2 regions of the Salmonella bongori NCTC 12419 genome follow, and region 2 is predicted to be linked to the other one. Evidence: predicted binding sites of a transcription regulator. Region 2 holds the regulator's gene; the other holds the start of a gene.
The links. The regulator PhoB, encoded in region 2, activates phosphate uptake and scavenging genes when phosphate is short. The targets are predictions, from matches to a motif close to CTGTCATAAAACTGNCNNAT.
Positions count from the first base shown of each region.

Region 1: the regulator PhoB is predicted to act here: its motif matches at 2,256-2,275, upstream of uvrB (excinuclease ABC subunit UvrB).

Region 1 covers NC_015761.1:774,301-778,925, reverse strand. The annotation lists gene uvrB (excinuclease ABC subunit UvrB) at 5-2,026, opposite strand; gene bioD (dethiobiotin synthase) at 2,673-3,359, opposite strand; gene bioC (malonyl-ACP O-methyltransferase BioC) at 3,352-4,107, opposite strand; gene bioF (8-amino-7-oxononanoate synthase) at 4,091-4,625, opposite strand, start outside.
Region 2 covers NC_015761.1:408,976-413,600, reverse strand. The annotation lists gene brnQ (branched-chain amino acid transporter carrier protein BrnQ) at 1-484, opposite strand, end outside; gene phoR (phosphate regulon sensor histidine kinase PhoR) at 893-2,188, opposite strand; gene phoB (phosphate response regulator transcription factor PhoB) at 2,260-2,949, opposite strand; gene sbcD (exonuclease subunit SbcD) at 3,164-4,366, shown strand; gene sbcC (exonuclease subunit SbcC) at 4,363-4,625, shown strand, end outside.

The DNA of each region.
Region 1 (4,625 bases), 370 kb from region 2:
ACCGTCAGGAGGCGGCGATAAACAGCTCGCGTAGTTGATGCAGCTGGTCGCGAATTTGCGCGGCCTCTTCAAACTCCAGATTCTGCGCGTGCTGCATCATTTGCCCCTCCAGCTCATGAATTTTCTGCTGCAATGCTTTTGGCGTCATATCCAGTTCAACAATCCCGGATTTCGCCGTAACGCGGCCTTTTCCTTTCCCCTTCGCTTTGGTTTTCGCAATGTTCTGCCCCAGCGCCAGTACATCGATCACTTTTTTGTTCAGCCCCTGCGGAGTGATGCCGTGTTCTTCGTTGTACTTCTGCTGCTTCTCGCGACGACGTTCAGTTTCGCCAATCGCTTTCGCCATCGACGGCGTGATCTTATCGCCGTAAAGAATCGCTTTACCATTGACGTTACGCGCCGCGCGGCCAATGGTCTGAATCAAGGAACGCTCAGAGCGCAGAAAGCCCTCTTTATCGGCGTCCAGAATCGCCACCAACGAGACTTCCGGCATATCCAGCCCTTCGCGTAACAGGTTAATTCCCACCAGCACGTCAAACTCCCCCAGACGCAAATCGCGGATGATTTCCATGCGTTCCACGGTATCAATATCCGAGTGCAGATAACGCACGCGCTCGCCGTGCTCTTCCAGATATTCAGTCAGGTCTTCCGCCATCCGCTTGGTAAGCGTGGTCACCAGCACACGCTCGTTAATGGCCGCACGCTGACGGATTTCAGAAAGTAAATCGTCCACCTGGGTCGCCACCGGACGCACTTCAATAATCGGGTCCAGCAGCCCGGTTGGCCGTACCACCTGGTCCACGACATCACCACCGGATTTCTCCAGTTCATAGTTGCCGGGCGTAGCGGAAACATATATGGTTTGCGGCGCTAACGCTTCAAATTCTTCAAACTTTAGTGGACGGTTATCCAGCGCCGAAGGCAGACGGAAACCATACTCAACCAGCGTCTCTTTACGCGCCCGGTCCCCGCGATACATGCCGCCGATCTGCGGGATCGTCACGTGGGACTCATCCACCACCAGCAGTCCGTCGGCGGGCAGATAATCGAACAAGGTTGGCGGCGGCTCGCCCGGCCCGCGGCCAGACAGAAAGCGAGAATAGTTTTCAATACCCGAGCAGTAGCCCAGCTCATTCATCATCTCTAAATCGAACTGCGTGCGCTGGCTTAACCGCTGTTCTTCAAGCAGCTTATTATTCGCCAGCAGCACTTTACGCCTGTCCGCCAGCTCATCTTTTATCTCTTCCATCGCCTGGAGAATACGCTCGCGTGGCGTCACATAGTGCGTTTTAGGATAGATGGTATAACGTGGCACTGTTGACTCGACCTGCCCGGTTAACGGGTCAAATAGCGACAGGCGCTCAACCTCTTCATCAAACAACTCAACGCGCAGCGCGATATCATCAGATTCCGCCGGGAAGATATCGATCACTTCGCCGCGCACGCGGAACGTCCCGCGCTGGAACGCCTGGTCGTTTCGGGTATATTGCAGTTCGGCCAGCCGACGCAGAATCGCGCGCTGGTCGATCAGCATTCCTACCGTCAGATGTAGCATCATTTTCAGATAGAGATCAGGATCACCCAGCCCGTAGATAGCGGACACAGAAGCCACCACCACGACATCGCGTCGCTCAAGCAGTGCTTTCGTGGCCGACAGCCGCATTTGCTCAATATGTTCGTTCACCGACGCATCTTTTTCGATAAACGTATCCGAACTCGGCACATACGCTTCCGGCTGATAGTAATCGTAGTAAGAGACAAAATACTCCACCGCATTTTCCGGGAAAAACGCTTTCATTTCGCCATAAAGCTGCGCCGCCAGCGTTTTATTAGGCGCCAGTACCATCGTCGGCCGCTGCAAGTCGGCAATGACGTTGGCAATGGTGAATGTCTTCCCGGAGCCGGTTACGCCCAACAACGTCTGATGCGCCAGGCCATCCTCCAGGCCCTCTTCCAGACGGCGTATAGCCTCCGGCTGATCGCCAGAAGGTTTAAAAGCGGAATTCAGTTTGAACGGTTTACTCATGGGCGGCTACCTGAAGGAGTGAGCGGGCAGGTGAGTAATTTTACTCCCGACGGCGAATATTGCCAATAAAAAAAGCTGGATAAAAAAACAGTACCTTCCCAAAAACGGTCGGTTATCAACCAATAACTCACGCCGTTGCGAGGTAAAATGTACACAGGCATGGGGCAAAATTCCAGCAGCGTGCGGTTATCCCCAGACCAGAGTCTTTTTTAACATTTGTCAAGTCGTATGATGAAAGTTTTGTGTCAACATATAGTTCGTCCTTTACAACCATTGATTTTATATAACTCGCTGTATAAAAAAGGATATTTTCTCAAGCCGTCTTTCGCGTCAATTTAGTCGCAGGCCGCGTCGCCTCTCGCTTACGTTGTGTTTTCTAACTCTAATACACAAGGTTATCCACAGGAATAGTGGATAACTGCTTCCAGCCCGTATGCCCTGCCGCCTGGCAAAATCAACGGCGAGCGTTTTCGTGGGGCGATAAAAAAAAATTATCGCGCTTTTTGGATGATTATCGGCTGGCGCGACGGGAAAAAATAGCTGCGTACATGCTCATAGTGTGCCTATTTTTTATCGCAACGCTGAAATATCTGGCAACCCGATAGCAGCACTGTCTGATCCTGCTATCGGGGGGATTACCCCATGGTTACGCGTTATCCAGGGCGCTAAGGTCAAGATACTGCCCTGTTTCAGCCTGCTCCGGAGACACTTCCAGCCACGGGATTTCCCCTAATTGCGGAGCCGGTATAACGCGCCGGAGCGTATCAAGATATTCACCATGACGAGCGCCCGGCGGCTGTACGCCGTTGGCTATCCATCCGGCAAGCGTTAGCCCAGCCTGCTTTACCGCCAGCGCCGTCAGCATGGCGTGATTAATACAGCCCAGCTTTACGCCAACGACCAGTATCACCGGCAACTGCTCCGCCTGCACCCAGTCGGCAAATGTCAATGTAGCAGAGAGCGGCGTAAACCAACCGCCCGCTCCTTCTATCAACACCCAGTCGGCCTGCGCTTCCAGGGTTCGTAATCCTTGTGATAAGACCTCTGCCTCTATCGCCCGGCCCTCGTCAGCGCTAACAATATGGGGGGAGGTAGGTTCCGCAAAAGTATAAGGGTTGATCGCGGAATAGGATTGCGGCAGGCTACTGTTACGCTGTAAGGCCAACGCATCGCTATTGCGTAGCCCGTCGGTGGTCATTTCACTGCCGGAAGCGACGGGTTTATAGCCTGTGGTTTGATAACCCAGCCGTGTTGCCGCCTGCAATAAGGCGCAACTGGCAACCGTTTTGCCGACTTCGGTATCCGTACCGGTCACGAAATAGCGTTTAGTCACGTTGAATCACTCCCATAAAAAGATAGTATGTCAGCGTATATTTCCCCTGCCGCTGCGGCCATGCCAGTTGAATTTGTCTCAGCCGGGCGCGGGTTAATACATCCGGTTCCCGCCCTTCATGGAGATGGGTAGCGCCAATCCCTTTCAGCGAGCGCATCGCGCTCAGAGCATCCTCAAACCACACGGTCATTGCCTGCGTTCGGCAATATGCCCGCCAGCCGCGCAGCGCGTGGTCAATGGCCTCTTCCGGCAGAAAACGATTCGCATGGGCGCGATTATCGACAGCCTGCCATGCCTGACGCAGTTCCGGCAAAGATCCCTCGCACAGTGTGGTAAAAGCCACGACGCCACCAGGCTGCACAACCCGGTACAACTCGCTCAACGCGCCGCGTAAATCGCCACACCACTGGACAGCAAGGTTGCTCCAGGCCAGGTCAAAAACGCCTGCACCATGGGGAATCGCTTCGATATCCGCCAGCACATAGTGATGTGCGGACTTGCGATCGCGGGCCTGTCGCAACATCGGCAGCGAAAGATCCAGGGCGGTAACGTTACTCCCCCGTTCACGCCAGTAGCGGCTCATGCGTCCAGGGCCGCAGCCAGCATCCAGAACGCAGGAAAACTGACGGCCTGCCAGCATCGTAAGCAGTGCCTCCGCGCTTTGATGCTGCAAAGAAGCGTGCTGTTCATACTGCGATGCAGCCCGGCCAAACGCCGCCGCGATAGCCGGCTTATTCACCTGCGCCATGGAGCGCCTCCAGCAGACGATCGACATCACACACTTCATGTGCCTGTGTTAACGTTAACCGCAGGCGCGCCGTACCGGCAGGCACTGTCGGCGGACGAATCGCCGTCGCCCAGCATCCTTGTTGACGCAGCGCCTCCGCCAGGCGCAGCGCGCGACTATTATCGCCCACGATCAATGGCTGGATAGCGCCAGGGGAATGGAGCAGCGTAAAGCGGGACGCGTTAATACCCGCCCGAAAACGCTGAACCAGACGGGCAAGTTTTTCTCGCCGTTCATGACCTTCATCACTGCGAATCACCGCCAGCGAGGCGCTTAATGCCTGCGCCTGCGCGGGCGGCATACTGGTGCTATAAACCAGATGGCGGGCGAATTGCAGCAGGTAATCCGCCACGCTTTCCGAACAAAGCACCGCTGCGCCACTGACGCCAAATCCCTTACCAAACGTCACCACCAGGAGCTCAGGCTTCACCTGTTGCTGCCAGCAGGTACCCCGCCCTTCATCGCCTGTCACGCCAATG
Region 2 (4,625 bases):
GGATAACCAGCGCGATAATTTTCAGCGGCGCAAGGAAATTCCCTACTGTATCCAGCAATTTACCTGGATAAAGCGAAACCAGAATAACGATAGCGAAATAAATCAGGCTGTAAATCAATAGCGGCATTGCGGAATCGCCGGTCAGCGGCGCGATACCGACTTCAAACGATACCGTCGCGGTGCGCGGCGTGGCAAATAACGGCCCGACGGCCAGATAGCAGACGGTCGCCAGCAGTATGCCCGCCACTTTACCAATCGGCGTACTCAGGCTGTCTACGCCGCCGCCAACTTTCGCCAGCGCGATAACGGTAAGAACCGGTAAGCCAACGGCGGTAATCAGGAAGCCAATAGCCGCTGTCCAGACGTGTTCCCCCGCCTGTAAACCGACCATAGGAGGAAAGATAATATTGCCTGCGCCAACGAACAGCGCAAATGTCATAAAGCCCAGGGCGATGATATCGCGCGATTTTAACTGATGGGTCATAAAGTCTTACTGCCTGTGGATGGTGATGTTGTAAACATTAAAATTTTTGCCTTTCCCGGAGGAGTATAGCGCGGCGTTTTTTATCAATTTCAGCGGGAAAAACTCCCGGACCGATGCGGCGAAGAATTGTTTTTCGATTTACCGCAAAAATGCAGTCGTAATGACAGCACCTGAAGCGCAATTTAAACGCTTATAACGTTTTAAAGCAAGGCGGGATCTAAAAACCAGATGAATATAGCGATATGAAATTTACAACCAGAATAAAACACCATTCTCACGAAAAAGTTATGGCTAATCATGCGAACAAAAAATCACCAGACGTCGAAAATTTTAGCGAGCCCGTATTAGCTGCAAAGAAAATAAGCCAGCATCCGCTGGCTTATGGAAAGTTATACTTACAAAAGGCAATTAATCACTATTTTTGGCAATTAAACGTTCCGGCAAAACAAAACTAAATCGCGCTCCTTTTCCAGGTGAACTATCGATCTCCAGACGGCATTCATGATGATTCAGAGCATGTTTGACAATCGCCAGCCCCAGGCCGCTACCGCCTGTTTGCCGCGAACGCGCTTTATCGACGCGATAAAAGCGTTCGGTCAGGCGAGGAAGATGCTCAGCGGCGATTCCCGGGCCATTATCCTGTACGCAAAACTCGGCGCCCTGCGCAGCATGGCGCCAACTCACTGTAATATGCGTCCCCGCCGGCGTATGGTTTACCGCGTTATACACCAGGTTTGAGATCGCGCTGCGCAACTGCTCTTCATTGCCTAATACACTAAGGCTATCGTCTATCTCAAACGTAAGAGTATGCTTCTGCTGGCTTAACGTCTGCGCTTCGCGTTCCACAACCCGCAGCATCATCGGTACATCTACTTTTTCATTTAACAACAGCGCCGGGGCCGCCTCAATTTTAGACAACGTAAGTAATTGTTTTACAAGCCCTTCCATGCGGTGCGTCTGCTCGCGCATTGTATGCAGCGCTTTCTCGCGCGTCGCCCCTTCCAGCGCCTGTTCCTGCATCATTTCCAGATACCCCTGCAGTACCGTCAAGGGCGTACGCAACTCATGGCTAACGTTGGCAAAAAAGTTACGCCTCGCCCCTTCGAGCTGGTGCATTTGCGTCACATCGCGCGCCACCATCAGGAGCTGCTTATCGGTATAGGGCATAACACGGATCTCCAGATGCCGCCCAGTATTCAGCACCAGATGGAGCGGACGGGTAAAATCCCGCGTTTTTAAATACTGCGTAAACTCAGGATAACGCAGCAGGTTGAGAATGTTCTGCCCGTTGTCATCCGGCCAGCGTAGCCCCAGTATCTGTTGCGCTAAACCATTACACCAAAAAATACCGCCCTCTTCCGTGGTCAGTACGACCGCATCAGGTAGCGACTCCGCGCCGCTGCGAAAGCGTTTAATTAAATTACCCAGCTCGCGGCGACGCTTTTTATTGCGTAATTGCATCTGGTGTAAACCGTATAACAACGGTTCCCAGCTTCCCCGTCCCGGCGGCGGCGTCATACTCCTGTCAACCCATAACCACCAGGAGAGACGTAATAAATTCCAGAAATGCCAGACAAGCAGCCCTGTCACCGCCGCCAGTAAAAACCATGGCAGATAACCCAAAAAAGCGCTAAGGATAAGCGCGGGGATGCAACAGAGCACCAGCTCCAGCACCAGCCTTTTCCATGACAGCCGTTCCAGCACGCGTCATACTCCCTCAAGAATGGAAAGCCTTCTCCGCCAGGAACACACTGGTTCTGCGGTCGGAAAAGGCATTAAAAGCGGGTCGAAAAACGATACCCTGTCCCGCGTACCGTTTGCACCATCCGGTCATGGCCGCTGTGCTCGAGCGCCTTACGCAAACGACGAATATGTACGTCGACAGTCCGGTCTTCGACGTACACATTGGTGCCCCAGACATGGTTAAGTAGCTGTTCACGACTGTAAACACGCTCCGGGTGCGTCATAAAGAAATGGAGTAATTTGAATTCGGTCGGCCCCATATCCAGCGGACTGTCGCCGGTCATCACACGGTGAGAGCCAGGATCGAGGCTCAATCCCTGCATCTCAATCACCTCTTCGACCGCCATCGGCGAGATTCGCCGCATAACGGCCTTAATGCGCGCCACCAGTTCTTTAGGGGAAAACGGCTTGGTAATGTAATCGTCGGCGCCGGTTTCCAGACCGCGCACGCGATCTTCTTCTTCCCCTCTTGCCGTCAGCATAACCACCGGAATATCCCGGGTCATAGCCTCACGTTTGAGATGTTTAATAAACTGTAGCCCTGACCCGCCGGGGAGCATCCAGTCAAGAAGGATGAGATCCGGCCAGGGTTCATTCAATTGACTCACTGCACTGTCATAATCTTCGGCTTCTACGGGCTGAAAGCCATTTTGCTCGAGCACGAAGCACACCATTTCACGAATCGGCGCTTCATCTTCTACGACCAGAATACGTCTCGCCATAATTTGCCCTGTTAGTCGTTAGTTATCAATGCCGCGCCATTATGCGTCAGATTTATGACAGATTTATGAAAAAAAGCAGCGGTATTGACTGCATGTTGATGATTTATGACACAGTTAAAACACTTCATGACAAAGTACAAACGATAAATTGCGCCCAAAAAGAGAGGAGATGACGTGTATAATCGCGCTCACGCTTTTTTTGCATGGAACCGTTATGCGCATCCTCCACACCTCTGACTGGCATCTGGGACAAAACTTTTACAGCAAAAGCCGCGCCGCGGAGCATCAGGCTTTTCTGGACTGGCTGCTGGATACCGCGCAATCCCACCAGGTGGATGCCATTATCGTCGCAGGCGATATCTTCGATACCGGTTCACCGCCAAGCTATGCCCGGGAACTTTATAACCGGTTTGTCGTCAATTTACAGCAAACAGGCTGCCATCTGGTGGTACTGGCCGGTAATCATGACTCCGTCGCCACGTTAAACGAGTCGCGTGAAATTTTGGCGTTTCTCAATACAACCGTGATCGCCAGCGCGGGCTATGCGCCGCGACTCCTTCATTGTCGCGATGGCTCGCCTGGTGCTGTACTGTGTCCTATTCCCTTTTTGCGCCCGCGCGACATTATCACCAGTCAGGCCGGATTGTCCGGCCACGAAAAACAGCAACAGCTTCTTCATGCGATCGCCGATTATTACCAGCAGCAGTACCAGCAAGCTTGCCAACTGCGCGGCGACAGGACGTTGCCAATTATTGCGACAGGGCATTTAACTACCGTCGGCGCCAGTAAAAGCGATGCGGTGCGCGACATTTATATCGGCACGCTGGATGCCTTTCCGGCACAGCATTTCCCGCCAGCGGATTATATCGCATTGGGACATATTCATCGCGCGCAATGTGTCGGCGGTACGGAGCATATCCGGTATTGCGGCTCCCCCATCGCACTCAGCTTTGATGAGTGCGGCAAAAGCAAATGTGTACACCTGGTGACGTTCGACGAGGGGAAATGGAAAAGCACCGAGAGTCTGCCCATTCCTGTAACTCAGCCGCTGGCGGTGTTAAAAGGCGATCTGGCGTCAATTACTGAACAGCTTGAGCAATGGCGCGGCGTGGAACAATCACCTCCCGTCTGGCTGGATATTGAAATCACTACCGATAACTATCTGCATGATATTCAGCGAAAAATTCAGGCACTAACGGAGTCCCTGCCGGTAGACGTGTTACTGGTGCGCCGTAGCCGCGAGCAGCGTGAACGCGCCCTGGCGAACGAACGTCGGGAAACGTTAAGCGAGCTGAGTGTAGAAGACGTTTTTGCGCGGCGCCTGGCGCTGGAAACATTAGACACTCCGCAACGAGAGCGCCTGAATCAGCTCTTTTCCACCACGCTCTACGCGCTGAACGAGGAGCATGAGGCATGAAAATTCTCAGTTTGCGGCTGAAAAATCTAAACTCGCTGAAAGGAGAATGGAAGGTCGACTTTACCGCCGAACCTTTTGCCAGTAATGGATTATTCGCCATTACCGGCCCGACCGGCGCAGGAAAAACAACCCTGCTTGATGCCATCTGCCTGGCGCTGTACCACGAAACGCCGCGCCTGAATACGGTATCGCAGTCGCAGAACGATTTAATGACACGCGATACGGCAGAGTGTCTGGCTGAAGTGGAATTTGAGGTCAA